One region of the Halorhodospira sp. 9628 genome, then DNA from elsewhere that is predicted to be linked to it. Evidence: riboswitches for the same ligand, from Rfam matches in the RefSeq annotation. Region 1 holds a riboswitch; the other holds the start of a gene.
The links. Region 1 has a riboswitch for cobalamin ahead of LRG10_RS10720 (TonB-dependent receptor domain-containing protein). Riboswitches for the same ligand answer to the same signal wherever they lie in the genome.
Positions count from the first base shown of each region.

Region 2: it holds a riboswitch for cobalamin, as region 1 does, so the genes downstream of both, LRG10_RS05500 (ABC transporter substrate-binding protein) here and LRG10_RS10720 (TonB-dependent receptor domain-containing protein) in region 1, are expected to answer to the same signal.

Region 1 covers NZ_JAJNRF010000011.1:17,001-31,625, reverse strand. Annotated here, with positions in the region: gene LRG10_RS10765 (molybdopterin oxidoreductase family protein) at 1-1,297, shown strand, start outside; gene LRG10_RS10760 (4Fe-4S dicluster domain-containing protein) at 1,297-2,010, shown strand; gene LRG10_RS10755 (DmsC/YnfH family molybdoenzyme membrane anchor subunit) at 2,025-2,963, shown strand; gene cysG (siroheme synthase CysG) at 3,070-4,557, opposite strand; gene LRG10_RS10745 (MBL fold metallo-hydrolase) at 4,658-5,869, opposite strand; gene LRG10_RS10740 (ZapG family protein) at 6,080-6,778, opposite strand; gene LRG10_RS10735 (hypothetical protein) at 6,967-7,662, shown strand; gene LRG10_RS10730 (cobalt-precorrin-5B (C(1))-methyltransferase) at 7,666-8,787, opposite strand; gene LRG10_RS10725 (cobalt-precorrin-6A reductase) at 8,797-9,573, opposite strand; cobalamin riboswitch at 9,673-9,910, shown strand; gene LRG10_RS10720 (TonB-dependent receptor domain-containing protein) at 10,041-11,903, shown strand; gene LRG10_RS10715 (cob(I)yrinic acid a,c-diamide adenosyltransferase) at 11,969-12,538, shown strand; gene LRG10_RS10710 (Uma2 family endonuclease) at 12,697-13,272, shown strand; gene LRG10_RS10705 (cobalamin-binding protein) at 13,293-14,150, shown strand; gene LRG10_RS10700 (iron ABC transporter permease) at 14,150-14,625, shown strand, end outside.
Region 2 covers NZ_JAJNRF010000003.1:264,896-279,520, reverse strand. Annotated here, with positions in the region: gene LRG10_RS05540 (ABC transporter transmembrane domain-containing protein) at 1-130, shown strand, start outside; gene LRG10_RS05535 (molybdenum cofactor biosynthesis protein MoaE) at 156-620, shown strand; gene apbC (iron-sulfur cluster carrier protein ApbC) at 617-1,714, shown strand; gene LRG10_RS05525 (glutamine amidotransferase) at 1,739-2,476, opposite strand; gene LRG10_RS05520 (diguanylate cyclase) at 2,535-3,770, opposite strand; gene LRG10_RS05515 (HD-GYP domain-containing protein) at 3,811-4,980, opposite strand; gene LRG10_RS05510 (trans-aconitate 2-methyltransferase) at 5,098-5,655, shown strand; gene LRG10_RS05505 (HD-GYP domain-containing protein) at 5,657-6,832, opposite strand; cobalamin riboswitch at 7,072-7,245, shown strand; gene LRG10_RS05500 (ABC transporter substrate-binding protein) at 7,387-8,502, shown strand; gene LRG10_RS05495 (iron ABC transporter permease) at 8,495-9,586, shown strand; gene LRG10_RS05490 (ABC transporter ATP-binding protein) at 9,583-10,380, shown strand; gene cobM (precorrin-4 C(11)-methyltransferase) at 10,370-11,149, shown strand; gene LRG10_RS05480 (sirohydrochlorin chelatase) at 11,162-11,986, shown strand; gene LRG10_RS05475 (precorrin-8X methylmutase) at 11,997-12,665, shown strand; gene cbiE (precorrin-6y C5,15-methyltransferase (decarboxylating) subunit CbiE) at 12,662-13,960, shown strand; gene cobI (precorrin-2 C(20)-methyltransferase) at 13,957-14,625, shown strand, end outside.

The sequences.
Region 1 (14,625 bases):
GGACGAATCCGGCGCGTACCGCATCCCCTACCTGGTGGTGGTGGACGCCTTCCACTCCGAGACCGTGCAGTACGCGGATCTGGTGCTCCCGGATACCACCTACTTGGAGCGCCACGACTGCATCTCCATGCTCGACCGGCCGATCTCCACCGCCGAGGGGCCGGCGGACGCCATCCGTCAGCCGATCCTGGAGCCGGAGGGCGAGGCACGTCCTTGGCAGGAGGTGATGATCGAACTCGGCGCCCGCCTGGGGCTGCCGGCGTTCACCAACGAGGACGGCAGTCCGAAGTACAGCGGCTATGAGGACTTCATCGTCCGCTTCGAGAAGGCGCCGGGGGTCGGGTTCCTGGCCGGCTGGCGGGGCGAGGACGGCAGCAAGCCGCTGCGCGGCGAGCCCAACCCCCGGCAGTGGGAGCACTACATCGAGAACGGCGGTTTCTTCCAGTACGAGTTGCCGCTCTCGCATCAGTTCTACAAGTTCGCCAACAAGGGCTACCTGGAGTGGGCCGAGGCGGCCGGGATCAACGGCTCCGCGGAGCCGATGGTCATGAGCGTCTACGCCGAGCCCCTGCAGCGCTTTCGACTCGCCGCCGAGGGGCTCTACGACGGGCCGCAACCCCAGGATGCCGTGGATCGCGAGCGGGTGCGCACCTACTGTGATCCGCTGCCCTTCCACTACGCGCCGCTGGAACAGAGCCGCGTCGAGGGGCAGGGGTATACCTTCCACGCCATCACCCAGCGGCCGATGACCCACTACCACGCCTGGGACAGCCAGAATGCCTGGCTGCGCCAGATCATGGCCGAGAACGTCCTCTACATGAACCGCGCACGCGGCGAGGCCCTGGGCCTTAGCGATGGCGACTGGGTCTGGGTCGAGTCGCACAACGGGCGCATCTGCGTGCCGCTGCAGCTGGTCGAGGGCGTGCAGGCGGATACCGTCTGGACCTGGAATGCGGTGGGCAAGCGCTCCGGGGCCTGGGGGTTGGAGCCCGGCGGGCCGGAGGCCAGCCGGGGGTTCCTCCTCAACCACCTGATCGATGACCGCCTGCCACGCCGGGATGACGAGAAGCCGCTGAGCAACTCCGATCCGATCACCGGGCAGGCGGCCTGGTACGACCTGCAGGTGCGCATCCACAGGGCGGCACCCGGGGAGGGCGGGATCTCGCAACCGCAGTTCACCGATCTGATCCCGCCGCCGGGCGTCGACAACGGGCCGATGAGGCTCATGCGCTACGCAACCCACCAGGCGGTGCGCCTGCACCGCTCCATGCGCGACATTCTGAGCCGGGGGCGTTGATGAGACTGGGACTGGTCATCGATCTCGATACCTGCGTCGGCTGTCACGCCTGCGTGGTGGCGTGCAAGCAGTGGAACACCTCGGGGACGGTCGGTCCGCTGACCGATTACCACCCCTACGGTGGATCCCCCAGCGGGGTCATGCTCAACCGCGTGCGTCATTACGAGGAAGGGACGTACCCGAACAGCAAGACCGTCAACGTGCCGGTCTCCTGCATGCACTGCGATGAGCCGCCCTGCGTGGATGTCTGTCCCACAGGCGCGTCCTACAAGCGTGACGCCGACGGGATCGTGCTGGTCGACGAGGCCAAGTGCATGGGCTGCAACTACTGCGCCTGGGCGTGCCCTTACGGCTGCCGCGAACTCGATCACGCCAGCGGCACCATGAAGAAGTGCACGCTGTGCATCGACCGGATCTACGACGACCGTCTCCCCGAGGCCGAGCGCCAGCCCGCCTGTGTGCTCTCCTGTCCGGCCCGGGCACGGCACTTCGGCGATCTCGACGACCCCGACTCGCGGGTCAGCCAGCTGGTGCGCGAGCGGCGGGGCTTCGTGATGCTCCCCGAGATGGGGTGCCAGCCGGTCAACCACTACCTGCCGGTGCGCCCGCCCGAAGCCAGCCGTCCGCTGCCCGAAACGACCGGTACGTCCCCGGGGCAGGGCACCGATCCGGCCAGCGTCCAGCACTGGCCCAACCGCGTCGTTCACCGCTGAGGGAGGATTCACCCATGCATCCCGCCTGGTCCGTTGTCTTCTTCACGGTGCTCTCCGGTGCCGGCTACGGCTTCGTCGCCCTGTTCGCCCTGACCGATATCCTCGCCCTTGGTGGCGCGGTCGGGCAGCGAGAGCTGCTGGCCGCGGTCGCCATCGGTGCCGTGCTCATCACCATCGGCCTGATGTCGTCCGCCGGTCACCTCGCCAATCCGCGCAATGCCTGGCGTTCTTTCGCTCGCTTCCGGACCTCCTGGCTGTCCCGCGAGGCGGTGCTCGCCGTGCTCTTCTACCCGGTGGCCCTGCTCTACTTCGGGCCCTACTTCCTGCTCGGGCTGGAGCACAACGCCGTGACCCTCGTGTTCGCCGGGCTGACGGCGGTGCTGGCCCTGGCCACGGTCGTGGCGACGGGCATGATCTACGCCTGTGTCCGCGCCATCCGCGAGTGGAGCCAGGGGCTGACCCCGGTAAACTACCTGCTCATCGGTCTGGGGTTGGGCGCCGCCGTGCTCGCCGCCGTGCGCGGTTTCTTCGGCGCCGATCCGGCCCCGGCGGCGGCCATGGGGGTGGCGCTGCTGGCGGTGGCCGCAGTGACCAAGTCGGCCTGGTACCTGTGGAACCGCCGTCCCGGCAGTTCCAGCAAGACGACGGCCTTGGGGCTGAGCGGTGCCCCGGTGCGCCTGGTCGACGCCGGTCACACCGCCGGCAACTTCCTGACCTGGGAGTTCCAGTACCCCCTGCCCGAGGGGCGCGCGCAGGTCTACCGTGGGTTGGCACTGGCCGCAACGTTCGCCTTCCCCATCGCCGCGTTGAGCGCCGTGGCCCTTGGGGCCGGGGCGGTGTGGGCCTACGCGGCGGTGGCGGTGGCGCTGCTCGGCGCGCTCATCGAACGCTGGCTGGTCTTCGCCGAGGCCCGCCACGCGGTGCGTCTCTATTACCACGAGGCGCGGCTGTAAGGCGCGCAAGCCCCGGCGGGGTCTCTGCGCCGCCCCGCCTTAAACCGCCGAGGCCCGGGCCAGCTCGGCCCGGGTCTCGGTTATTGCGCAGGAGGTGGACGGCCGCTTAGGCCTGTTCGGTATCCGCCGGGACGCGACGGCGGACGGGGCGCGGTTCGCTGTTCAGGCAGCCGTGCTCCGGGAAGGCCGGCTCGGCGTTGGGTGAGCTGTGGTACCACCCCAGTTGCGGCTGGAGCGTCACGGTTGGGCCGACGACGATCAGCGCCGGGCCCTGGAGCCGCGCATTGCGCACCTGTCCGGGCAACTCGCCGAGCGGGGCGGTGATCACACGCTGTGCCGGGGTGGTGGCCTGATCGATCACTGCGGCGGGCTGGTCCGGCGGCAGGCCGCCCGACTGAAGCTGGGCGCAGACCGTCTCCAGATGGGTGAGCCCCATGTAGACCACCAGCGTCTCGTCGCGGCGGAACGGGGCCCACTGGGAGAGTTCCAGGGCGCCGTGGCGGCGGTGCCCGGTCAGGAAGCGGCAGCTCTGGGCGTGATCCCGGTGGGTCAGGGGGATGCCGGCGTAGGCCGCAGCACCCTGGGCGGCGCTCACCGCCGGCACCACCTGGAACGGGATGCCGTGCTCGATCAGCCCCTCGATCTCCTCGCCGCCGCGGCCGAAGATGAACGGGTCCCCGCCCTTGAGGCGCAGCACCCGCTTGCCGGCAGCGGCCAACTCGATGAGCTTGTCGTTGATCGCCTCCTGGGGCAGCGTGTGCCGGCCACGGCGCTTGCCGACGGGGATCCGCTCGGCGTCCTTGCGCACCAGGCGCAGCAGCGCGGGCGCCGCCAGGTGGTCGTGGAGCACTACGTCGGCACGCTGCATCAGGCGCAGGGCGCGGAAGGTGAGCAGGTCGGGGTCGCCTGGGCCGGCACCCACCAGGTAGACCTCGCCGCGCCCGTCACTGCGGGCCTGTTCCTGGCGCAGCAGCTCGAGCATTGCCTGTTCGGCCTCCCGCTCCCGACCCGCGAGCATGGACTCCGCCGCCGGGCCTTCGAAGACCTGTTCCCAGAACCGCAGGCGCTGCCGCCCGGTGGGGAGGGCGGCAGCTACGCGCTCCCGCAGGCGGCCAGCAAGGGCGGCCAGCCGCCCGTAGGCGGTGGGCAGCAGGGTCTCCATCTGGCTGCGTACCTGACGGGCCAGCACTGGCGCGGCGCCACCGCTGGTGATCGCCACCTGCAGCGGGGAGCGGTCCACCACCGCCGGGGTGATGTAGCTGCAGTACTCCGGCCGATCGACGGTGTTGACGGGTATGCCCCATTCGCAGCATCGGCGGTAGACCAGCTGGTCGGTGGCCTCGTGGTTGGCGGCGTTGAGCACCAGCGCCGCCCCTTCTTCCATGCCGGGGCGGTAGTCCTCGGCCCGATGGTGGGCCCGGTCGGGATGGCGCTGCAGCAGTTCCTCACAGTCCCCGCCGAGTTCGCGGGCAACCAGAGTGACGGTCGCCCCGCTGTCGAGCAGATCCTCGGCCTTGCGGGCGGCGGTCTCATTGCCGCCGATCACCAGACAGTTGCGGCCGTGGAGCTTGAGGAAGATCGGGTAGTGGTCCATCGCGGGGTCCCCTGCTGGTCTTGGCTGGTGCGCCATCCATCATGACGCGCGCATGTGTCATGCAAATATCTCCAACGGGGTACCGCGGGCCGGGCCGCTATCAGGCGGCCGCGGCCTCACTCAGGGCGCAGACGTTCTTGCCCACCTCCAGGCGCCGGGCCTCTGCTTCGTCGGGCTGGACGAGGCCGATGTTGACCCGCTTGATCTCGATATACGCCTTGGGAAAGTGGGGCAGGCTGCCGAGGATATAGCTGCGGAACGGCTCCGGACCGGCATCCACCTGTCGCAGCCCCGGATTGCTGCGGCGCAGGGGACCGAGTTCGGCGCAGAAACGGCCCCGGGTATCGGCGACGCTGGGGTCGGTGGCGTGGCCGGGCAGGACCACGGTGTCCTCGGGCAGGGCCAGCAGCCGCTGCAGGGAGTCATGGAAGAGCGGCGTCCAAGCCTCGGCGGCGCCGCCCAAGTCGGGGCGGGCGATGGACTCCAGGAAGATGCTGTCCCCCGAGACCAGGTACTGTTCGTCGACTAGGAAAGCCACCATGCCCAGGGTGTGGCCGGGGACGTGCAGGGCGCGCAGCGTGATCGCCCCGACGCGCACCGACTGATCGGCATACAGCGGTGCGAAGTCGATGCGGGCCGGCAGCATGTCCATCGGGTGGATGGCGTCGTAGGGATGCAGGTGGTAGGGGACCCGGTGGCGACGGGCCAGTTCCGGGCCGCCGCTGATGTGGTCGGCGTGGGCGTGGGTGTCGAGGACCTGGGTGATGCGGGCTCCCCGCGCATGGATCAGCTCCTCGTAGACGTCCACGTGGCGATTGGGGTCGATGACAGCGGCCTCACCGTCGCTGATGATCACGTGGCTCAGGTCGCCACGGGCCGGGCGGATCACCTGGTAGACGGTGTAGCGCTCGTGGTTGCCCACTACCCGGTGGTAGTAGAAATCGCCCCAGGCCTCCATGCCGCCCTCCAGGTTCAGAGCCGGGTAGCCGAGTTCGCGCAGGCCGTGGGCCAGGTGCTCCGAGGTGTGCCCCTCGCCGCAGACCGTCAGGATGGTGTGGTCGGTGGGTAACCGGTCGGACAGCTGCGCCCGGATGCCGCGCAGCACGGCCGCGTCCACGTCGTCGGCGTCCTCATCGAGGTCGAGCAGCTCGAAGTAGGGGACGTTGATAGTCGGGGTGTCGTGCGGGCCCTCGACGCGCCAGCGCTCGAACTCGTCGGGGTTGCGCACATCCAGGATGAACAGCCGCTCGGCGCCGAGCAGGTGCTCCCAGGCAACGGCCGGTGTCCAGGCGGTCTTCAGGGTGTCCAGCATGGTTAGCCTCCTCACTCCTTGGGTGCGACAAAATGTCTGATCTTTCACCAAGGATGGAGGCGCAGCGTCGGGGTGCTATATCCCGAAAGAGATAAGAACTGGAACCAATCAGGATTGGTCGATGGGTCAAAAAAACCCCGGGGCCGGCAGGCCCCGGGGTCCGTATCGCCATGAACGGTCGGTGGACCGTTCACGTCCCCGGGCAGCTCTTCAGCTGAAGATGCTCGGGCGCCGACGCCGCTTCTCACCGCTGCTGCTGCTGCGCTCCTCGGTGGCCGTGCTCCGGGTACGCTCCGGGGCACTGCTGCGGGACCGGGAGGAAGAGGTGGTGGAGCGGCTGCGCGTCGGGCGACGGCCGATGGCGGACTCGGAGGAGCGGCTGGAGGAGCCGATGGCCGACTCGGAGGAACCGCTGCTCCGACTGCTGCCGGCGCTGCGGCTGCTGCCGCCACTGCTGCTGCTGGCGGAGCGGTCGCCGGAAGAGCGCTCGGAACGCTCCTGGCTGATCTGGCGGCGGGCCTGGGCCTCACGCTGCTCCTTGGCCTTCATCTCGCTCATGCGTCGTGCGGACTGCTCGACCACGTCCTGGGACAGCAGGCGCTGGTCACCCAGGGACTTGACCAGGTCCTGCGTGCGGCGGGGCGCCAGACGCTGGGAGCTGGTGGCCATGTGCTCGTAGAGGCGACGGTACGCCTTGGTGACCTCGCCCATGATCTGGGCGGTCTGCTCGAAGTGCTGGTCCACCTCGCTGCGGACGTTGCGCACTTCCTCGCGGTTGCGGCGGGCCACGCTCTCGGCGTCGCGGATCTCCTGGGTGTTGGGCGAAGAGGCGCGCCCGACGTAGGCACCCACAGCGGCACCGACCACGGCACCGACGACAAGTAGCAGGATTGGATCAAACGCTTCCATACCGGACCTCCCGATTAGTTCATCGGCTACTTTGTATCAAACGACTGATTGCGCGGAACAGGGTGCGCGCTTACACCGCGAGCCCGGCTGAGACGGCCCCGGCCGAGCGCTCCGGACACCATATACGCAATCGTACAGCGTATCATCCCGCACAGGGTACAGCGTCGCGCGTTGGCGCGGGAGGCCGCATGCACGGGGGGCTTGAAACGGCAGCTCAGATCAGCGGGGCCGGTTGGGCGGTGCTGATGGCGGCGGCGGTGCTGCTGGTCCTCGCCCTGGGGTTGGCCGTCACGGGTGGGTGGGCGCTGCTGCGCGGTCGCCTACTCCGCGGGGTGTCCGTGCTCGCCGCCGGGCTGATCCTGCTCGGCGGGCTGGGAACCGCCGGCGCCCTCGGGCTGGGTTTGCTGGCCTATGAGCGGCTGGAGCAGGAGCGCCCGGTGCTGGCGCTGCGCTTTCAGGAGGTGGCCGGACAGCGCTATGTGGCGCGGCTGATCTACCCGGACGGGCGGCGTGTGACCGTGCCGCTGGCCGGCGATCAGTGGCAGGTGGATGCCCGGGTGCTGCGCTGGAGTGGTTTCGCGACGGTGCTCGGTCTGCAGACCCGCTACCGGCTGGAGCGGATCAGTGGCCGTTACGCCGACCCCGAGGCCGAGCGCACCGCGCTGCGCACGGTGCACCCCCTGGCCCCGCCGCAGCGGGGTATCGACCCCTGGTTGCTGGGTCAGCGCCACGGCGATCGTCTCCCCTGGGTGGACGCCACCTACGGCAGCGCCACCTACCTGCCCATGGCCGACGGCGCCGAGTATCGGGTGGCGGTTACCCGCGGTGGCCTGATCGCGCGGCCGACCAATGCCGAGGCCGAGGCAGCGGCCCGCCGCTGGTAGGTCTCAGTGCCGTGCCCAGCCGGCCCGGCCCACGGGCTGGCCGCGGCGATCGAAGATCAGCACCTCCACCTCGCTGGTTGCCGGATCCACCAGGGCCAGGGCGGTGCGCTGCGCCTCCCGCGCCACCGCGTCGCCCAGCGGGAGATCAGCGGCCTGCGCGAGGTCAAAGGCCTCGGCGACCGTGTTGGCGGTGGCGATGCCCTCCTGGCAGGCGGCATCCGCGCCGAGTTGTGCAGCGGTCTCGGCCAGCGCCGTCAGATCGGCCTGCCCGCGGCGCGAATGCACATCGAGAAAGCCCTGGGCGAGCTTGGTGATCTTGGCCATGCCGCCGGCGATGGTGATCCGCGGTACCGGGTGCCGGCGCAGGTACTTGACCATCCCGCCCACGAAATCGCCCATGTCGATCAGCGCCTCGTCCGGGAGCCCGTGGTAGGCCTGCACCGCCTGCTCCGAGGTGCGTCCGGTGCTCCCGGCCACATGCCCGAGCCCGGCGGCCCGGGCCACGTCGATGCCGCGCTGGATGGCGTCGATCCAGGCGGCGCAGGAGAAGGGCACCAGCACCCCGGTGGTGCCGAGCACCGACAGTCCGCCCTCGATCCCCAATCGCGGGTTGAGGGTCTGCGCCGCCAGGCGTTCCCCGTCTTCGATGGCGACCTCCAGGGTGACGTCGGCCGGCACCGACAGCGCGGCCGCCGCCTCGCGGATACCCTGCTCGATGTAGCCCCGCGGACCGGGGTTGATCGCCGGCTCGCCGGCGGCGACGGGCAGACCGCTGCGGCGCACGGTGCCCACGCCGGGGCCGGCGCGCAGCCGCACCCCGCCGCCCGGTGCGCCGGGGCGTGCGGTCACCGAGACCAGGGCGCCGTGGGTGACGTCCGGGTCGTCGCCGGCGTCCTTGATGACACCGGCCCGCGCCCAGCCGTCGCCGCAGGCCTGAGCAGCCAGGGCGAAGGCCGGGTTGCGCTCCCGCGGCAGCCGGACGGTGACCGGATCGGGGAAGGCGCCGCTGACCAGCCCCGAGAAGGCCGCCCGCGCCGCGGCGGCGGCGCAGGCGCCGGTGGTCCAGCCGCGGCGCAGGGCGGTGCCGGCGGAGGTCTCAGTGAAGCACTCGGGATCTTGCGCCATGCGCTGATCCTAACCCAGGCGAGGGTCAGCCGCCGCCGGGCGTCGTCTCCGCAACCACGCCAGCGCCTGCTCGACCTCGGTGGCCACCTCCGCCTCCGGCGGGTCCGGCGGGCGCTCGACCATCACGATGCGGACTCCGCAGTCCCGGGCCGCATCGAGTTTGCTGCGAGTGGCGGCCCCGCCGGCGTTCTTGGTGACCAGGGTGTCGATGCCGTGCTCGCGGAGCAGGCGGCACTCGTCGGCGTAGTGGAACGGCCCGCGCTGGAAGAGGATCCGGGCCCCAGGGGGCATCCGCTCCGGTGGCTCCAGGCAGCGGATCCAGTAGTGGTGGTGGGGTGCGGCGCAGAAGGCCGGGACCTCCTGATTGCCGATGGTCAGCAGCACCCGGCCCGGCTGCGGACCCAGCGCCTCGGCGGCAGCGGCCATGTCGGCCACCCGGTGCCACTGCTCGCCCGGCCCCGGTTGCCACGCTGGCCGGCGCACTGCCAGCAGGGCTGTCCCCGTCTGCCGGGCGGCCGCCGCCGCGTTGGCCGATATGCCGGCGGCGAAGGGGTGGGTGGCATCGACCAGGCAGTGCACACCGTGCTGGCGCAGGTACCCGGCCAGTCCGGCAACGCCCCCGAATCCGCCGCGATGGACCGGCAAGCGGGGCAGGCGGGGGCGGCGGGTTACCCCGGCCACCGAATAGACCGCGGCGATGCCGGGCTCCTGCTCCAGCGCCTGGCCCAGTGCCAGCGCCTCGCCGGTACCGCCAAGGAGCAGGACACGCAGCGGCTCAGGCGCCATGGCGGGCCGGGGCAGCGGTCTGTGCCAGTCGGTGGCGGTGCATCACGTCTCCTTTGGACGTCGGGGTGCGGCGGTTTGACGGCGGGGCCCAGGCTGCCTAGAGTACCAAGCTCCTCAGGTGCCCCGCGCGAGCAGCGGCGGGGTGAAACGGGAAGACCGGTTCAGCCGCACCTAGCGGCGAGTCCGGCGCTGCCCCCGCAACGGTAGGTGGGGGGCGGATCACAAAGCCACTGCAAGGCGCCGTCGTTCGGCGGCGGGCCCTGCGGGAAGGCGATTCGCCCGGGGTCACCGACCCCACCCACGAGCCCGGAGACCGGCCTGAGGGAACCCAGGTGCCGCGGGAGGCGGCAGACCGGGGCAGGCCACCGTTTGCCGGGCGCAAGCGCGATCCCTTCCCCATCCCTGTTCCTCCCTGCGGTGGAATCAAACCGACGCGCGTGCGGGTGGCGCGCGGAAGGGAGGAAAATATGTCCAGAAACGCGAGCGCTGGAGTCGCTGCCGGTTTGGCCGCTGCAGTTGGATGTTCGTCGGTTGTCGCTGGTGATGCCAGTGTATCTGAGCGTTCACTTACGCCTTTGGTGGTTACGCCCTCGCGATCCGCGGAGGCGCCACAGCAGTCAAGGGCTTCCGTAACGGTCATTGACCGCGAACAGATCGAGCGTAGTCAAGCGCAAGATCTTCCCGCGCTTCTCCGTCGTGCTCCCGGCGTGAACGTCAGTCAGCAAGGTGGTCTCGGTAAACAGACTCGCATTTCGATGCGTGGCACGGGAACGTCGCAGAGCCTTCTTCTGATAGACGGTGTTCGAGCGGGGTCCGCGACCACGGGAGAGGCCGACCTTCAGCATATTCCTCTGAGCCAGATCGAACGCGTTGAGGTGGTGCGTGGGCCACGATCGGCCCTTTACGGGTCCGACGCCATTGGCGGTGTTATCCAAGTGTTTACTCGAGACGTGACGGAGGAGCCGAGTGGCTCTGCCGGCGTTCGAATTGGCTCTGAGCGCACGCGTGAAGTGAGGGGTTCTGTATCGGGAGGGGATGCGACTAACCGATATCGCTTATCCGCCAGTTCGCTCCGCACCCGAGGCTTCGACTCACAAGTTCCGGTTGATGCCTCGAAGACTTTCGAACCCGACGATGACGGCTATCGGCAGGACTCTCTCGCCATGCGTTGGAGTCGCACTCTTACAGACGACGCTGTGGTCGATTTGGATGTGTCACGTACCGAAGGGGAGACCGAGTACGACGGCACGCCGAATCAGACGGATTTCTTGGACCAACTGTTGTCCGTAACCGCGCGGGTCGGCATAGCAGACGATGTTGATACGACGGTAAGGGTCTCGGAACTCCGGGATGAGCGCACGCAGTTTGACGATGGCCAGCCGTATAGTCAGTTCGATACACGTCGCCGCGAGGTGTCTTGGCAGACCGATGTCTCGCTTGCTCCCCGTCACGACCTGATCCTTGGGTTCGATTGGCGACGTGAGGACGTGGATACGGATGATCCCCTGACCCAGGATCGCCGCACGAACCGGGGGCTCTTCGCGCAATATGCGGGCGAAGAGGGGCCGTGGGGGTGGTCGTTGGGTCTGCGCGAAGATGAGGACGAGGCGTTCGGCCGTCATGTGACCGGCGATATCTCCGCAGGGCTTGATATCGGCGACGTCACAACCGTTTATGCCAGTTACGGTACGGCTTTTAAGGCGCCGACGTTTAATGATCTCTATTGGCCGGAGTCCCAATGGCAAGCGGGAAACCCTGATCTCGATCCCGAAGAGTCGGAAACCTATGAGGTCGGTCTTCAGCAATGGTTCGACCATGCCTACTGGGCCATTTCTTTATTCCATACGGACATTGACGACCAGATCGATTGGGATACAGCGGCTCAACCCATGCGTCCGGAAAACGTGGCCGAGGTGCGCCTGCGAGGGGCGGAGTTGGAAGCGGGCTACCGATCTTCGGATTGGACCGTGCTCGGGGCATTAACGGCCCTGGATGCCGAAGACCGTGAAACGGGGGAGCGCCGGGATCGTCAACCGCCGTTCAGTGGTTCACTGGAGGTCGATCGCCATCTTGGCGCTTGGAGTCTCGGCGGCGCCGTTGAGGCGGCGAGTTATCGCTATGACGGAGGGGGAGAAAAGCGGCTCTCCGGCTACGGGGTCTTCGATCTTCGCGTTGCCTATCGTCCTGTTGATGGTTGGGTTGTCCGAGGCAAGGTCGAGAATGTCGGGGATAAGGAGTGGTATCCGGCCTGGAATGGCTTCTCAGACCCCGAGACATACTATGCAGCGCCCGGTCGGCGTTATTTCGTGTCGGCGGAGTACGCATTCTGAAACCTAGTTTTTGATAGGCGCGCTGGAGCTTCGTTGGGTGCTCCAGTGGCGCGGGAGAGGCAATAATGGGAAACCGACTTTCCAAGATCGCCACCTGCACCGGTGATGAGGGCCGCACGGGCCTCGGTGACGGGTCGCGGGTGGACAAGGACAGCCACCGCGTCGAGGCCTTCGGCGAGGTGGATGAGCTCAACAGCTTCCTGGGGCGCCTGCTGGCCCACGAGCTGCCCGAGGACGTGGCCCCGGTGCTGGCACAGGTCCAGCACGAGCTCTTCGACCTGGGCGCCGAGCTGGCCGTGCCCGGCCACAAGGCGTTCCCCGAGGGGGCCGTGGATCGCCTGGATGCGGCGCTGTCCTACTTCAATGACTCGCTGCCGTATCTCAAGGAGTTCATCCTCCCCGGTGGCGGCCGGGCCACGGCGGATTGCCACGTCGCCCGGGCGGTTTGCCGGCGTGCGGAACGCAAGGTCGTGGCCCTGAGCCACCACGAGGCGGTGCGGCCCGAGTCCATGGCCTACCTCAACCGCCTCTCCGACCTGCTCTTCGTCGTCGCCCGGGTCCTCTCCCGCTACGAGAACGGCGGCGAGGTGCTCTGGCGCCCGGCCGGTCAGCGGGCGGCGGATGAGAGCGCGTAAAGTGTCGATGGTGGGCGCGACGGTAGGGTGGACACACGTGATGGCAGCAGGGTGCGTGGTGCGCCGGCTGGCGGTGCGGCTCTGCCGGCTGAAGAGCGTCGGGCAGGCGTGGCGGCACTGCTACACTGGCGATGACTGTGTATCCCGAGGTTCCAGCCATGGCCGATCCGCAGCCAACCGGGATGACCGCCGAGGCGTACCTTGCCTGGGAGGCGGAGCAGCCCCTCAAGCACGAGTTTGTGGCGGGAGAGATCTTCGCCGTGGGTGGGGCTTCGGACCGGCACGTGACCGTGACGCTCAATGTGGCCAGCGCGCTGCGCCAGCAGCTGCGCGGGGGGCCATGCCGTACGTTCATGGCCGACATGAGGGTCCGGGTGGAGGCGGCCGACGCCTTCTTCTATCCGGATGTGCTGGTCACCTGCGATCCGACCGATCATCAGCGCTCCGAACACAAGGAGGCGCCGTGCCTCGTGGTGGAGGTGCTGTCCCCCTCCACGGCGGCCTACGACCGGGGCGCCAGGTTTGCCGCCTACCGCAAGCTCCCCTCGCTGCGGGAGTATCTCCTCATCGACCCGGAGATCGGGAGCCTGGAACTCTACCGCTCGGACGGTCAGGGCCACTGGGTGTTGTACCCGCACGAGGCCCACGAGGAAGTGGTGCTGGCCAGCCTGGAGGCGCGACTCTTCGGGGCCGAGGTCTTCGAGGACGCCCCGCCGGGGCCCGAGCCGCGCTAGGGGGCATCGCAGCCGGATTCTTGGCATCGCTGGCGGCGTGGGCGCCGGTGCACGCCGGGGAGCGCTGTGTGGAGGACGACGCCGGCCAGGAGGTCTGCCTGGAGGCCCCGGCGCAGCGGATCGTGGCCCTCTCGCCCGGGGCGACGGAGCTGCTCTTCGCCGCCGGCGCCGGGGATCATGTGGTGGCTGCGGTCAGCCACGCCGACTACCCGGAGGAGGCCGCCGATCTGCCCCGGGTGGGCAGCTACGACCGGCTCGATATGGAGTCGATCCTCGCCCATGAGCCGGATCTGGTCATCGGCTGGACCAGCGGCAACTCCAGCAGCCAGCTCGAACGCATCGAGTCGCTGGGCGTGCCGCTCTACCGCAGCGATCCCCGGCAGCTTGAGGAGATCGCCACCTCCCTGGAACGGCTCGGGGCCCTGGCCGGCAGCGAGGAGACCGCGGAGGCCGAGGCGGCCCGTTTCCGTGACGCGGTGGCGGAACTCGAGGCCGAGTACGCCGGCCGCGACCCGGTGCGCGTCTTCTACCAGATCTGGCCGGACCCGGTGATGACCATCAACGACGAGCAGATCATCAGTGAGTCGATCCGCATCTGCGGCGGCGAGAACGTCTTCGGCGATCTCGGCAGCCTGACCCCGCGGCTGGATACCGAGTCCGTCCTCGAGGCCGACCCGGAGGCGATCGTCGCCGGCGGGATGGGCGAGGCCGACGACGCCTGGCTGGACGAGTGGCGGCGCTACGACGTCCTGGAGGCCACCGCCAAGGACAACCTCTTCTTCGTCCAGCCCTCGACGATCCAGCGCCCGACGCCGCGCATCCTCGAGGGGACGCGGGCGCTGTGTGACAAGCTCGAGCAGGCCCGGCGCAACCGCTGATGGGGATCGGGCGCACAGCCGATCAGCGGGGCCGCTCCGGCGCCGTGAGCGAGGAGGGCGGGGCGCTGGCCCAGCCGAGTCGGGTCGGATCGCCGGTGCGCTTCCTTTTGCCCCTGGGCGTGCTGGCGCTGGCGGCACTGCTGGCGGTGGCCACGGCGGTGGCCATCGGCAGCGTGCCCCTGACCCCGGGCGAAGTCCTCGCGGTCCTGGCCGGCAGCGGCGAGCCGCTGCACCAGACCCTGGTCCTGGAGCTGCGTCTGCCCCGGGCCCTGGCCGCTTTCGCCGTCGGCGGACTGCTGGCCGTGGCCGGGGCGCTGATGCAGGTGCTGCTGCGCAACCCGCTGGCCGACCCCTACGTGCTCGGGCTCTCCGGCGGGGCCGCCGTGGGCGCCCTGGCGGCGATGCTCCTCGGGCTGGGCATGGCCCTGGTCTCCGGGGCGGCCTTCGTCGGGGCGCTCTTCTCGACCCTGCTGGT
Region 2 (14,625 bases), on a different contig from region 1:
GGGGCGGGTGGAAGCCCAGGGGACCCACAGCGAGCTGCAGCAGCATAGTCCCCTGTACCGGCGCTTCTGCGCCCTGCAGCTGGGCGGGGCCAAGCCGGCGAAGGCCGACAGCGGAGCCAGCGTGTCATAATGACGCAGACTGGCCAGGAGGTGGTATGAACCGGGTGACCGACGAGCCCATCGCACTCGAGCCGCTGCTCGCCGATACCGCCGACCCCGCGGCCGGCGCCCTGGTGGTTTTCGGCGGGACGGTCCGCGATCACCACGAGGGGCGGCGCGTGGCGGCGATTGCCTACTCGGCGTACCGCCCCATGGCCGAGCGCGTGCTGGCCGAGCTGGAGGCCGAGGTGATCGAGCGCTTTGGTGTCGGGGCTTGTCGCATCGTTCATCGCGTCGGCGAGTTGGCCATCGGTGAGGAGAGCGTCGTCGTCGTGGTTCGAGCTGCCCACCGGGGTGAAGCTTTCGAGGCGGCCCGTTACGCCATCGACACGCTCAAGGTGCGGGCGCCATTCTGGAAGGACGAGCATTATGAGGACGGAACCCGCGCGTATCAGCAGGGGGTGCCGCTGACCCCCCTGACCGGCGCGGATGGGAAAACGACTGCCGGGGGAAAGGTATGACGAATCTCACCCGTGAGGCCGTGGAGCAGGCTCTGCGCCAGGTCCGGGATCACTATCTGGGCACCGATCCGGTCTCGGCCGGCTGCGTTGACGAGATCGCGATCGACGACGAGAGCGTTCGGGTGGTGGTGCAGCTCGGCTACCCGACCGGGGGCTATCGCCAGACGCTGGGCGAGGAGCTGCGTGCCGCCATCGAGCAGGGGACCGGGGCGCAGCAGGTGCAGATCTCGGTGCAGACGCGCATCCACGCCCATGCGGTTCAGCCGGGCGTCAAGGCGCAGGACGAGATCAAGAATATCATCGCCGTCGCCTCCGGAAAGGGCGGTGTGGGCAAGTCGACGGTCACGGCCAATCTGGCCCTCGCGCTGCAGGCCGATGGCGCCCGGGTCGGGGTGCTCGACGCCGACATCTACGGGCCGAGCCAGCCGCGCATGCTCGGTGTGCGTGGCCAGCCGGAGTCCCGGGACGGCAAGCACATGCAGCCGATGCTCGGCCACGGCATCCAGGTGATGTCGGCCGGCTTCCTGGTCGATGAAGAGACCCCGATGATCTGGCGAGGGCCCATGGTGACCCAGGCCCTGGAGCAGCTGCTCACCGAGACGGCCTGGGAGGGGCTTGACTACCTCATCGTGGACATGCCGCCGGGGACCGGGGACATTCAACTCACTCTGGCCCAGAAGGTGCCGGTCAGTGGCGGCGTGATCGTCACCACGCCCCAGGACATCGCGCTGCTCGACGCACGCAAGGGGTTGCGCATGTTCGAGAAGGTGGATGTAGCCGTGCTCGGTATCGTCGAGAACATGAGCACGCACATCTGCTCGAACTGTGGCCATGAGGAGCACATCTTTGGCAGCGGTGGCGGCGCCGCCATGGCCAGCCAGTACGGGGTGCACCTGCTCGGATCGCTGCCGCTGGATATCACCATCCGCGAGCAGTCGGACAGCGGCCACCCCACCGTGGCCGCCGACCCCGACGGCCGGATCGCTACCGATTACCGGCACATGGCGCGCAGCGTCGCGGCCCAGTTGTCGTTGCGCGAGCGCAGTTCCGGCAGCGCCTTTCCCAACATCGTCGTCGGTGATTCCTCCGAGTAGCCAGCGGCCAGCCGGGCGCGTTGTCTAGCGCGCCCGGCTGGTGACGTAGGCGGCGAAGCGATCGAGCAGCGCCGTCGCCTCCGGCGTGGCCGCGACCTGGCGATAGAGCGCGCGCGGGTCGAAGCCCTCCCGGCGCAGATCCGGGCGGCGATGGAAGATGTAGCCGCGGGTGATGGCGGTGTCGAACTCCGGGTGGAACTGGACGCCCCAGGCGTGACGCCCCCAACGGAACGCCTGGTGGGCGTCGTGCTCGTTGGCGGCGAGAACGACGGCGCCCTCGGGCAGTTCCAGCACCGACTCCTCGTGGGTGACGTGGGCTGCGAAGCGCTCCGGCACGGGGGCGAACAGGGGGTCGTCGGCGCACGGTGCCAAGCGCTCGACGCCGACGGTGCCGATCTCGCGGCCGCGTGGGTTGGGGCCGGCGCGGCCGCCGAGGCCGTGGGCCAGCAACTGGTGGCCGTAGCAGATACCGAGGATCGGGATATCTTTGCCGGCGGCTTGCGCGAGCCAGTCGGCGGCGGCTTCGCTCCACGGTTCACGATGCGAGACCATCGCCGGTGAACCAGTGACCACGATACCGGCCGGGTGAGCCGGTTTCGGCAGGGATGCGGGTCCGGCGGTGGCGTCCACGGTGCGCCAGGGAGCACGCCCCAGGCCGGCGCCGATCCAGTCCTCGAAGTCACCCTGCCGGCGCAGTGCAGGGAGGGTGCGTCCGGTCTTGACCACCCAAATGGTTCCGTCGGTGGTGTGCTCATTCGTCATGCCCGAAAGCTCCTTATCGGTCCTCTCCAATCCCGGCGTGGGGTTGCGGAGGATTGTGCTACTGGGCCAGCCGGTTGCGTCCGCCCTTCTTGGCCCGGTAAAGGGCTTGATCGGCGGCCTGTACGACGGCGTCGGCGTCTGTCGCGGTACTGCTGTCGGCGACGCCGATGCTGATGGTGATTTGCGTCTGCTGCCGCCCGCGCTTGATGCCCCGTTTGCGGCTGCCGTGCCGGTCATCGGCCGGCCGGTCGCTACCCCGGAGGCGGAACGGGGTGCTGGCGATCGTCTCGCGCACCGTTTCCAGCGCCTCGACGACCTGCTCCGCGGTGCGCCCCGGGAAGACGACCGCGAACTCCTCGCCACCGTAGCGGAAGGGGTGCCCGCCCGCGCCGACCCGGCCGATGTTTGCCGCCACCCGACGCAGCACCTGGTCCCCGACTTCGTGTCCGTGGGTGTCGTTGAAGGACTTGAAGTGGTCGACGTCGGTCATGGCGATGGCGTAGCTTCCGCTCAGTCCCTGCGTCAGGCTGTCCATGGCGCGCCGGTTCGGTAGGCCGGTGAGCCCGTCGCGGAACGCCATGCGGTGGGCTTCCTGTAAAACGGCGACAAGCAGGAGGAAGAGGGCAACCGCGCCCAGCAGGGTGGGCAGCACCAGCTCGCCGCCCCTTGCAAGGGCCAGTTCCAGGCCGAGGGTGGTGGTCAGCAGCGCGCTGAAAGCGCCCACGTGGGGCGGGGTGGGGTCGAGCAGGGCCCACAGGAGCAGGCTCGCGGCGGCCAGCGCGGCGAGCAGCAGGCCCTGTTCGGGCAGGCTGCTCCAGTCGGCCAAGCCAAGCGGCAGGAAGGTGGTGGCGGCCAGTGCTTCCAGCCAGTCGGGCTGGTAGCGGAACAGGCCGAGGACGAGCAGGGCTTGCAGCGCCAGGGCGGCGCAGCGCCACAGCCCGGCTCGGCTGAGCAGGCCCCGGTCATCGAGCAGGGTCAGGATCAGGAGGTTGATCGGCAGCAGGATGGCGGCCGCCGTGACCCCGTGGGCCGGTGACGGCGCAACGCCGATCCCGCTGATGGCCAGGCTGATGGCGGCGGCCTGCAAGGCCAGGTTGGCGCGCCGGTAGAGCAGGGCCAACACCGCCACCATGCCGCCGGCGATGGCGAGGAACTCGAACGAGTGGGCCTCCAGCAACGCGATCGCCGGGCGCGGGAAGGGGGCGTCAAGCAGGACGATCCAGGCCGCCAGGGCGGCCAGGAACAGCAGGTGAAGCAGCCAGGTCGAGCTGAGCAGGCGTTGCACGGCGGCCATTGCGTCTCCATCCGGGGCGCGCGGCACCGGCGCGCGCAGCTCAGGAATCGTAGCCCCACAGCGAGGCGAGCTGGAAGCGCTGCGCCAGCTGATGGGTGGGCTCCAGTGAGTCGACGTTGGGCATGTCCGGCTGGCTGGTGTCGCGATAGAGCGGTCGTGCCGTGGGCTGGCCGTTGGCCTTGATCAGGACGGCCACGACCGGGTTGGCGCCGCGGTTGCCGCGCTGGATGACGACGCCGCGCTCGCCGCTGTCCAGGGCGACGAAACTGCCTGCCGGATAGATCCCGATGGTCTGGATCAACCCGGAGAGGATGTCGCGGTCGTAGATCCGGCCACTCTGATTCATCAGCTCGAGCAGGGTCTCGCGGACCGCCGTGGCAGGCCGGTAGACACGGTTGCTGATCATCGCCAGATAGGTGTCGGCGATGGTCAGGAGCCGTGCCCCGCGGCAGATTTGAGTACCGTGCAGGCCAGCCGGGTAGCCGCTGCCGTCGAGCCGTTCGTGGTGCTCGGCGACGACCCGGAGCCAGATCGGGTCCTCGACCCCGGCTGCCGACAGGCGTTCCACCGAGCGCAACGGGTGCTCTTCCAGGTCCCTGCGCTGGGCGTCGTCGAGTGGTGCACTCTGGCGATCAAGGCCATCCTGCGTCTCGAGCATACCGATGTTCGCCGAGAGGGCGGCGAGGACGATGGAACGCCGCTCGCTGTCCGGGATGTCCAACTGGCTGCCAACGACATCGCAAAGGATCGCCTGGCGGATCGGGTGGCGGATCGAGTAGGCGAACGCCTCATCGAGGTGGGCAGCCCCGATGGCCGCATCGGCGTCGCGCTCGACCAGGTCGCCGATACGGCTGGCGAGGTGGTCGAGGCGACGCAGGAAGCGGTCGTTATCCTCGCCCAGCCACTTGAAGGTCTCCTGCAGCGCGCGGGAGATCTGATAGATCAGGTCGAAGGGGTTGCGGAAAGCGGCCAAGGCGAGCTCGCGCCGCCGCGAGACCCCGCCGGTCTCTTGACGCCAGGCGGCCACGTGGTAGGGCGTCCGGCCGATCTGCAGGAGCCGCTCCAGCTGCTCGCGGGAGCGCAGAATCGAGCCGCGCCGCAGCAGTAGGTGCCCGTAGGCGTCCTCGATGTCGTAGGGCACGGGCTTTCCGAGCGCCAGGTCGTCGGCTTGAACGGTGGCCCGCTTGGTGGGGATGGCCCGCTGGTTCATGGTCTCAGGCTCGTTGTCCGGCTCCGACCATTCTACCAGCCTATGCGTGGGTATACGCCCGCGGAACGAACCGGCCCTGGGCGGGGCTGTGCGAGACTCCATGGAGGAACGGTGTTTTTGGAGGCGTTGATTCTTGTCGTCATGCTGGGGGGCATGCTGCTGATCGTCGGCTACACGGTGGTCACGGGCATCTCGCCGCTGCCCTCCACACGTCTGGGGCAGGAGTTGGTGATTGCTGCGCTACCGGCCGAGCTCGAGGGAACGGTGATCGAGGCTGGCTCTGGATGGGGCGGGCTGGCCCGGGCGGTGGGGCGACGGTGCCCGCGGGCCCGGGTGATCGGGTACGAGCTCTCGCCGCTGCCGTGGTTGTTCGCCTGCCTGCTGCAGTGGATCCGGCCGGTGCCCAATGTCGAATTCCGGCGCCGCGACCTGCGCCAGGTGTCCTTCCGTGATGCCCGTGCGGTGGTTTGCTATCTGCACCTTGAGGCGATTCGCGAGCTCGAGCCGCGATGGCGCCGGGAGTTGCCCGCCGGGGCGCTGGTGGTGAGCAACACGTTCCGCATCCCGGGCTGGCAACCGTGCGCCGTGCACCGGCCGCCCGTGCGCCTGGACGCCCCGGTCTATCTCTACCGGATTCCGCGGGCCTGTCGCGCTCGTTTGGACGTGTGCGGCTAGCTCAGCGGTGGCCGTGGCGCTGTCTGATCGCCTCGATCTCGGCGCCCCGGCGCAGGAAAGCCTCCACGCACTCCCCGCACAGCTTGCCCGCCTTTGCCTCGGCTCGCAGGGTCTCGGCAGCCTCGGCGAAACCCCAAGGCCGTTTGTAGGGACGCTCGCTGGTCAGGGCGTCGAAGACGTCGGCGACGGCCACAATGCGCCCCTCCAGCGGGATCTGCTCGCCGCTTGCACCGGTCGGATACCCGCTGCCGTCAAGGCGCTCGTGGTGGTAGGCGACGATGTTGCGCATGATGGCCGCCCGCCGGTCCTCGCTCAGCCCCAGCTCCTCGGTCATCGCCAGCACCATGGCCACGCCGCGGCTGACGTGCTCGCGCATCTGCGCGAACTCCTCGTCGGTGAGCCGGCCGGGCTTGAGCAGGATGCCGTCGGGGACGGCTATCTTGCCCACGTCATGCACCGGGGCGAACTGATAGACCATCTCGATGTATTCGTCGCCGAGACCGTGAGCTGCGGCCAGCTCCAGAGCGATCAGTCGGCTGTACTCCGCCATCCGGGCGAGGTGGCCACCGGTCTCGTCGTCCCGCGCACGGCCGAAGGCCATGGCCGTGCGCGCCGCGCCGCGCAGGGTCTGCGTGGTGCGGATGGAGGTGATGGCGAGCAAGCGGGCCAGGTCGATGTAAGGCGCCAGCCGCTCGACGACGGCCTCCGAGAAGTAGCCCGGCCGCCGGGAGTTGAGGAACAGGAAGCCGAAGAAATTCTCGTCGTGCTGCAGCGGCAGGATCATCCCGGCGCGCAACCCGCTCTCGCGGATGCTGACGGTGTGCGGTTTCGGGCTGGGGTGTTCCCGGTAGTCGTCGATGATGCGCACCTGCGGCGCCTCGGCCAGGGCGCGCAGGGTGGGGGCCTCGCCTAGCCGGGTCTCGTAGTGATCCAGGGGGCTGGGAGCATCGCCGCCGGCGCCGTAGGTCTTGAGACGGTTGGCGTCCGGTTCGTAGATGGCGACGGCGATGCGGTGGATTGCGCCGCCGGGCAGCGCTTGGTTGATATGGCAGCGCAGGCGTTCAAAGCGCTCGCTAAGGCGCAGGTGCGGTTCCTGGTCGCTCAGCGGCAGGGTATCCAGCGCGTCGGTGACTATGTCACCCGCCTGGGGGCAGGGTGAATTCGCGTCTGTGCCCATGACATCTCCGTCGGGGGGTCGGGAGGGGTCGCGGGCGTCCATACCCTTCTTTGATACGGCGCAATTGTGCCATAAAGTTCGAGGTTGTGGCCATCGGCCCGGCTGGGCGCCCGATCGGGCCGCGTTGACAGCTGCCCCGAGCCGGCCGTAGAGTCCAGCCTCCCCAGGTGACCTGGCAGTTACCATCGCTGCCGGGGCCGTTCCCCGCCGCGTGGTCCGCCCGACAGCGCCGGGGACGGTCGGGAAGTCGGTGCGCACTGCGGCCCGGGCGGGCGCAGGCAAGGCCGACGCTGTCCCCGCAACGGTAGGCGAGAGTGGGCGCTGCATCGCCACTGCATCCACGGTGTCCCTGGCACCCGGTGCGGGAAGGCGCGGCGCCCGGGGTTCGACCCCGCTCGCGAGCCCGGAGACCGGTCTGGGGGTCGCAGCCACACGGCGGGGAACCGTGCGTGGCGGTGACGGTAGCTTCAGCCGCGCCCTGTCCCAGCGCCACGGCGTGCCCGTTTCCGACCCGCTCCCCGCATGGCGTACTGGATCCAGTGACTGGAGGAGCCATGCACCGCAATCCATGCATCGCCCTCGTGGCCGGGGTCGGCCTTATCCTCGGCGGGTGTGGGGATGCCCTCGACGATGATCCGGATGGAGGGGGTGTCCGGGAAACCCGTGAGGTTGAGGATATGCTCGGCCGCAGCGTGGAGGTCCCGGAATCGGCCGAGCGGATCGCCACGGTCAATGTCGACGCCTTCCGCATGGCGCTCCACCTGGGGGTTGAGGAGCGCCTGGTGGGCATCCCGAGCGATATGTACGGCTCGCGTTTCTCCGAGGCGAAGCCCATCGAGGTCGAGGCCTTCGGGCGCCTTGACGAGGTGGCCATGGTCGGCGGCGGCCAGCCCGGTTCGGAGTTCAGTGCCGAGCGGGTGCTCGCCACGGAGCCGGATCTGTTTATCTACTGGGCCTTCAGCCGCGGTGATGACGATCAGGCGATGGCCGAACAGGCAGAACGCTACGAGCAACAGCTGGGCGTGCCGGTGGTGGCGCTGAACACCCTGGGCCGGGAGCGGGCGTCGCAGGAGGCCGTCGAGGAGCAGATCGAACAGGCCTACCGGCTCCTCGGCGAAGTGTCCGGTCGCGAGGAGCGGGCCGAAGAGCTGCTCGATTTCTACCACGCCACGGTCTCCGCCGTGCAGCAGCGGGTCGCTGGCGAGCAGCCGCCTCGGGTCTATCTGGCCCACCGGCGCAATCTCTACAACCACGTCTCCTTCTACTTCCCCGTCGAGCTGCTCGGTGCCGAGATGGTCACTGCCGGCCGTGCCGGCGACGATGGCGAGGTCAGTGCCGAGGAGCTGCTGAGCTGGGATCCCCAGCATATCCTCCTCCACACACCGTCCCGAGCGAGTCGCGTGGAACGCGCCGAGGTGCTCGACGATGAGCGCTTGTCCGGTGTAGCAGCCATCGAGGCGGAGCGTATCCACCGCTTCAAGGGCACCTACATGGGCTGGGACCTGGCGACGGGGTTGATCGATCTGGTGCACATGGCTCGCGTCCTCTACCCGGAGGCCATGGCAGGCGTCGATCTCCGCGACCGCGGCGAGGAGATTCTGGAGGTCTTCTACGGCGACCCCGGTCTCTACGACCGGCTCATGGAGCTCAGCAGCCTCGAGGATGGCTGAGTTGACCGTCGGCACCCCCGTCCGGCCGGCGCCACCGCGGGGCCTCATTGACGACTACACGCGCGCGATCCGGGCCAAGACGCTGGTGCTGCTCGGCCTGGCGGCAGCCCTGGTGGCTACGGCGGGCTTTGGCTTGGCGCTGGGCCCGATGGGCATCCCGCTGAGCGAGGTGGTGCAGGCGCTGGTGGCTCGCCCGCTCGGGGCGTCGTGGGTCAGCGCGCAGACCGAGAACGTGGTCTGGAACATCCGCCTGCCGCGCCTGGCTACCGCGATGGTGGCCGGCATGGGGCTGGCGCTCGGTGGCGTCATCCTGCAGAGCCTGCTGCGCAATCCTATGGCTTCGCCGTTCACCCTGGGGATCGCCTCGGGAGCCTCGCTGGGGGCGGCGCTGGCGATCATTTTCGGCTTCTCGGCCTTCGGTGTTTACGGCATCGTCGGCAACGCCTTCCTCTTCGCCATGGCGGTGTCCCTGCTCATCCTGCTCATCGGGCAGTGGAAGGGGGCGACGCCGATGAGCCTGATCCTCGCCGGCATCGCTCTGATGTACTTCTTCGGGGCGACCACGACGCTGCTGATCTACTTCGCTGATGCCGACGCCACCCGAGAGGTCATGTTCTGGAGCGTGGGCAGCCTCAGCCGCGCCGACTGGGAGAGCTTCGTATTCATCAGTGCGGCGCTGGTGGCGACTCTGCCGGTCTTCCTCTGGAAAAGCGGCGATCTGAACCGGTTGCTGCTCGGTGACGAGACCGCCACCAGCTTGGGGATCGCGGTCGGTCCGCTGCGCATCGGCCTGATGTTCCTGGTCGCCCTGTTGGTCGCGGTCACCGTGGCGTTCACCGGCGGGATCGGCTTCCTCGGTCTGGTGGCGCCGCACCTAGCGCGGCTTTTGATCGGCTCGGATCACCGCTTCCTGATCCCGGCCACTGCCCTGATTGGCGCCCTGCTGCTGACGCTGGCGGATCTGGTATCGCTGCACGCCTTCGAATCGGTGGTGTTGCCCGTGGGTGTGGTCACGGCGTTCATCGGTTCGCCGCTGTTCATCTATCTGATCCTGCGCCGCCGCGAGACGGGAGGGGGGGCGTGACGGCGACCGGGATCGAACTGCTCGGCGTGCGCTACGCCTATCGGCGCACCGAGGTGCTTCGCGGTGTCGACGCACGCGTGGAAGCCGGCGAGGTGGTCGCCCTGATCGGGCCCAACGGCTCTGGCAAGAGCACGCTGCTCAAGTGCATCACCGGCATCCTGCGTCCGCGCCACGGGACCCTCACCATCGCCGGTGAGCCGGTGCAGGGGCAGCGGCAGGCGCGCATCGCCCGCCGGCTCTCCTACGTGGCGCAGACCGCCGATGCCGTCTACCCGCTGACCGTGCTCGAAAGTGTACTGCTCGGTCTGCGTCGGGCGAGCTGGCGGCACGATCCGGCGGACCTCGCCCGCGCCGAGGCTGTGCTCAAGCGTCTGGGTATGGCGGATTTGGCGCAGGCGCCGCTGACCGAGATCAGCGGCGGGCAGCGGCAAAAAGCGGCCATCGCCCGGGCGCTGGTCCGGCAGACGCCGTTCCTGCTGCTCGACGAGCCAACCAACCATCTGGACATGAAGCACAAGCGCGATGCCATCGAGATCCTGACCGCGTGCGCCCGGGAACAGGGGCAGGGCGTGCTGGTCGTGCTCCACGATATCAACATCGCCGTGCAACTGGCTGACCGCATCGTGCTGCTGCGCGATGGCCGGGTCATGGCCGACGGACCGCCGCAGGCGGTGATCGACACGCCGACCATCCGTGCCGCCTATGACGTGGATGTCCGCGTTGTCGAGCACCAGCAGGCGCCCTTCGTGGTCGGCTACCGATTGCAGCAGAGAGGGGGTGTGCATGACGGGTGAGGTCTGGTTCGTGGGGGCGGGGCCCGGGGCGGCCGATCTGATCACGGTCCGCGGGCGGGATCGTGTCGCGGCGGCGGACGCCGTGCTCTACGCCGGCTCGCTGGTACCCGCCGGGGTGCTGGAATGGGCGCCGCCCCACTGTGAGGTCGCCGACTCCAAGGGCATGACCCTGGAGGAGATCCAGGGCTGGCTGCTCGAGCGCGCCCGGGCCGGACGCCGCGTGGTGCGGTTGCAGCCCGGCGATCCGGGGCTCTACGGCGCTTTCGTGGAGATCGTGCGTCCGCTGGATGCGGCTGGCATCCCGGTCCACCTGGTCCCGGGGGTGACCTCGGCGATGGCTGCCGCGGCGGCCGCCGGCGAGAGCCTGACCCTGCCCGAGGGGACTCAGACCGTGATCTTCACCCGGGTGGAGGGGCGTACCCCCATGCCGGCCGGCGAGCAGCTCGCCGACCTGGCCCGCCACGGCAGCACCCTGTGCATCTATCTCTCGATCACCCTGCTGGAGCGCCTGGCGGACGCCCTCTGCCGGGGTGGCTGGGAAGAGGATGCCCCGGTGGTGGTGGTCCACCGCGCCTCCTGGCCCGGGGTGGAGCAGGTGCTGCGCACCTGCATCCGCGATCTCGCCGAAGACTGCCGCGCCGCCGGGCTCAATAGCCAGACGATGATCCTGGTTGGACCGGCGCTGGGGGCGCGGCAGGCGGCGCCGGCGGCGCGCTCGCGGCTCTACGATCCGGACTTCGCGCACCGTTTCCGCCGCCCTGAAAGCTGAGGACGTTTCTGAATGAGTGATTGTATCCTTCTGATCGGGCATGGATCACGCCAAGAGGACGGCAATGAGGAGATCCGCCGGTTCGCCGGGATGCTGGCCGAGCGCTATCCGGACTGGCGACTGGAGACCTGCTTCATCGAGTTCGCCGATCCGCTGCTTAGCGAGGGCCTGGATCGCGCCGCGGCCCGTGCCGAGCGCGTCATTGCCGTGCCGCTGATCCTCAATGCCGCCGGGCACGTGAAACTCGAGGTGCCCGAGCAGGTCGATGCGGCTCGAGAGCGGCACCCCGGCGTCGATTTCCGCCTGGCACGCCACCTGGGAGTCAGTGAATCGTCGCTGGGTCTGGTCGAGCGGCGTCTGCGCGATGCCATGCAGGCCCTGCACGTCCCCGATCCGCGGACCACCGGCGTCATCCTGCTCGGTCGGGGGTCCTCGGACCGCACCGCCAACGGGGAGCTCGCGCGGTTGGGGCGGTGGCTCTACGAGGGTGGCGAGCATGACCTGGTCGATATCGCCTTCACTGGCGTGACGCACCCGCGCCTGGAGGCGGTGGTGCAGCGCCACCACCTGCTGGGCGCGACGCAACAGGTGATCCTGCCGTACTACCTGTTCACCGGACGGTTGATCGAGCGCATCGAGCAACAGGTGGAGCGGCTGCGCATCCAGTATCCCCGGACGGTCTTCGCCCTGGCGGATTATCTCGGTTTCGAGCCGGAAGTCTTCGATCTGATCGCCCACCGGGTGGAGGAGGCGCGGACCGGGCAGGCCATGCTCGAGTGCGACGGCTGTCCGCACCGGGCCGCGGCCGGTCATCACCACCATCATCACCACCACTGAGGGTGCCGCAATGTCCCGTGAGCCGTCCGTGACCGAGCAGCAGACCGCCTCCGGGCGGCGTATCGAGGAGTGCTCCTTCGCCCGTGTTGATGCCGAGGCCGGAGATCGCAGCGCCTACGACACCGCACAGTGGCCGGTAGTCCGGCGCATGATCCACGCCACGGCGGATTTTGATTTCAACGGTGTGACCCGCTTCCATCCCCAGGCGGTGGCAGCCGGGGTGGCGGCGATCCGCTCCGGGGCGCCGGTGTTCGTCGATGTCGAGATGATCCGGGTCGGCCTCTCGGCGGCACGCCTGCGCTATTTCGGGGTCGAGGCCCACTGCTTGATGAACGACCCGCAAGCGGCGGAGCGTGCCGAGCGCGCCGGGACGACACGGGCCGAGCAGGCCGTCGCCCTGGCCGCCGAGCAGGGGCGGCTCGACGGCGCCATGGTCGCCGTGGGCAACGCCCCGACCGCCCTGCGGGCGATCCTCGCGCGCATCGAGCGTGGCGAGGTGGCGCCGCGACTGCTGATCGCCATGCCGGTGGGATTTGTCGCCGCCGCCGAGTCCAGCGACGAGGCTATGGCGCAACAGCGGGTGCCGTGGATTGCCACGGCCGGGCGCAAGGGCGGGACGCCGGCGGTGGTGGCCTGCCTCCACGCCCTGCTTGGCCTGGCCGGGGAGGCCGGCGCGTGAGCCCCGTGTGCACCATCGTCGGCGTGCTGGATGACGGCCCCGAAGCGCTGGCGCCTGCTGCCCGCGATGCGATCGCCGGGGCGGATCTGCTCATCGGCGGGCGGCGCGTTCTCGAAACCTGTGCGCCCCTGGCCCCCGGGGCGGAGCGCCGGGATCTGACCGGCAGCGTGGCGCAAGTTCCGGCCTGGATCGAGGCCGCGGCGGCGCAGCGGCGGCACGTGGTGGTTCTTGCCAGTGGCGACCCGCTCTGCCACGGCATTGGCGAGCGCGTCACCGCGAGCCTCGGTGCCGCGCGCTGCCGGGTACTGCCGGCCCCGTCGCTGGTTCAGCTGGCCTGTGCCCGGCTCGGTTGGCCGGTGGCGCAGACCGCCATCGCCTCGGTGCACGGCCGCGCGGCCGATGACTGGTCGGCGCAGGCGGCGTCGCCCGAGCACCCGATGAGCGGGGTGCTGCGTGCCCTGGATGATCACGAGCGCGTGGCGGTCTACACCACCGGTGAGAATGGCGCCGACTGGCTGGCCCGGCAGCTGCAGGCGGTCGGCTACAGCGATGAAGAACTGGAGGTGGCCGTAGTGGCGCGCATCGGGCGGGAGGATGAACAGCTCCATCCGCCGGCGCCGCTCGGCAGCGCTGCGGCGCACCGGTATGCGCAGCCCCATGTGGCGCTGGTGCGGCGCCGTACGGCGGCACTGGCCTGGCCATTCGCCGGGGCCGATGCATCGTTTGCCCAGCGTCGCCCGCAGCGCGGCCTGATCACCAAGCGGGAGGTCCGGGCGGTTGCCCTGGCCAGTCTGGCGCTGACCGCCGAGAGCCGGGTCTGGGATATCGGGACCGGTTCCGGGGCGGTGGCCCTCGAGGCCGCGAGGCTCTGCCCGCGGGGGCATGTCTGGGCCATGGAGCGCCGCCTCGAGGATCTCGCCATCGCCGAGGAGAATCGGCGCCGGCGTCGGGCGGGGAATGTCACGCTCCATCACGGCCGGGCTCCGCAGGGGCTGGAACAATGGCCGGATCCGGACGCGGTGTTCATCGGTGGCTCCGGCGGAGCACTGGGCACGTTGATCGACCACTGCCTGGAGCGACTGCGTCCGGGCGGGCGGCTGGTGATCAACGTGGTGACCCTGGAGAATCTCCAACAGGCCATGGCCCGGCTCGATGCCGCCGCGGCCCAGGGGACCGTGCAGTGGGAGGCGGTGCAGCTGCAGGCCAGCCGCAGTGGTGAGCTGGCCGGGATGCGCACTTTCCGCGCGGAGAACCCGGTCTGGGTACTCACGGCGAACAAGACGGAGACAGCATGACGACAGCCTCGGGAAGGTTGATCGGGGTTTCGCTGGGCCCCGGGGATCCCGGATGGATCACGCGCCGGGCCTGGCAGGTCCTGCAGGGAGATGCGCGCTGGGCGTATCCGGTGCGGGCCCAAGGGCAGCGCAGCTACGCGCTGGATATCGTCGAGCGCGGCGGGCTGGTGGCACCGGACGATGCCATGCCCCTGGTCTTCCCGATGACCCACGACCCGGGGACGCTGGCGCTGCACTGGGGGCGGGCGGCGACGACCGTGGCCACGACCCTGGCGCAGGGGCGGGATGTGGCCTTCCTGGTCGAGGGCGATGCCTCGACCTACGCCACCTTCGGGCACCTGGCCCGTACCGTGCTCGCCGAGGAGCCCGGTGCCGGAGTGGAGACCATCCCGGGGGTGGCCTCCTTCCTGGCGGCCCCGGCGCGCGTCGGCTGGCCGTTGGCCAGCCAGGGCGACGCGCTGGCGGTGCTCCCGGGGGGGTACGGGATGGAGACCGTGGAACGACTGTTGCCGGAGGTGGATACGCTGGTGCTGCTCAAGGTCAAGCCCTTGCTCGACCCGCTGGTCGAGCTGCTCGAGCGGCGCGGGTTGAGCGACGCCAGCGTCTTCGTCGAGCGCGTCGGCACCCCGCAGGAGCGGGTGGTTACGGAGATCACCGGGCTGCGC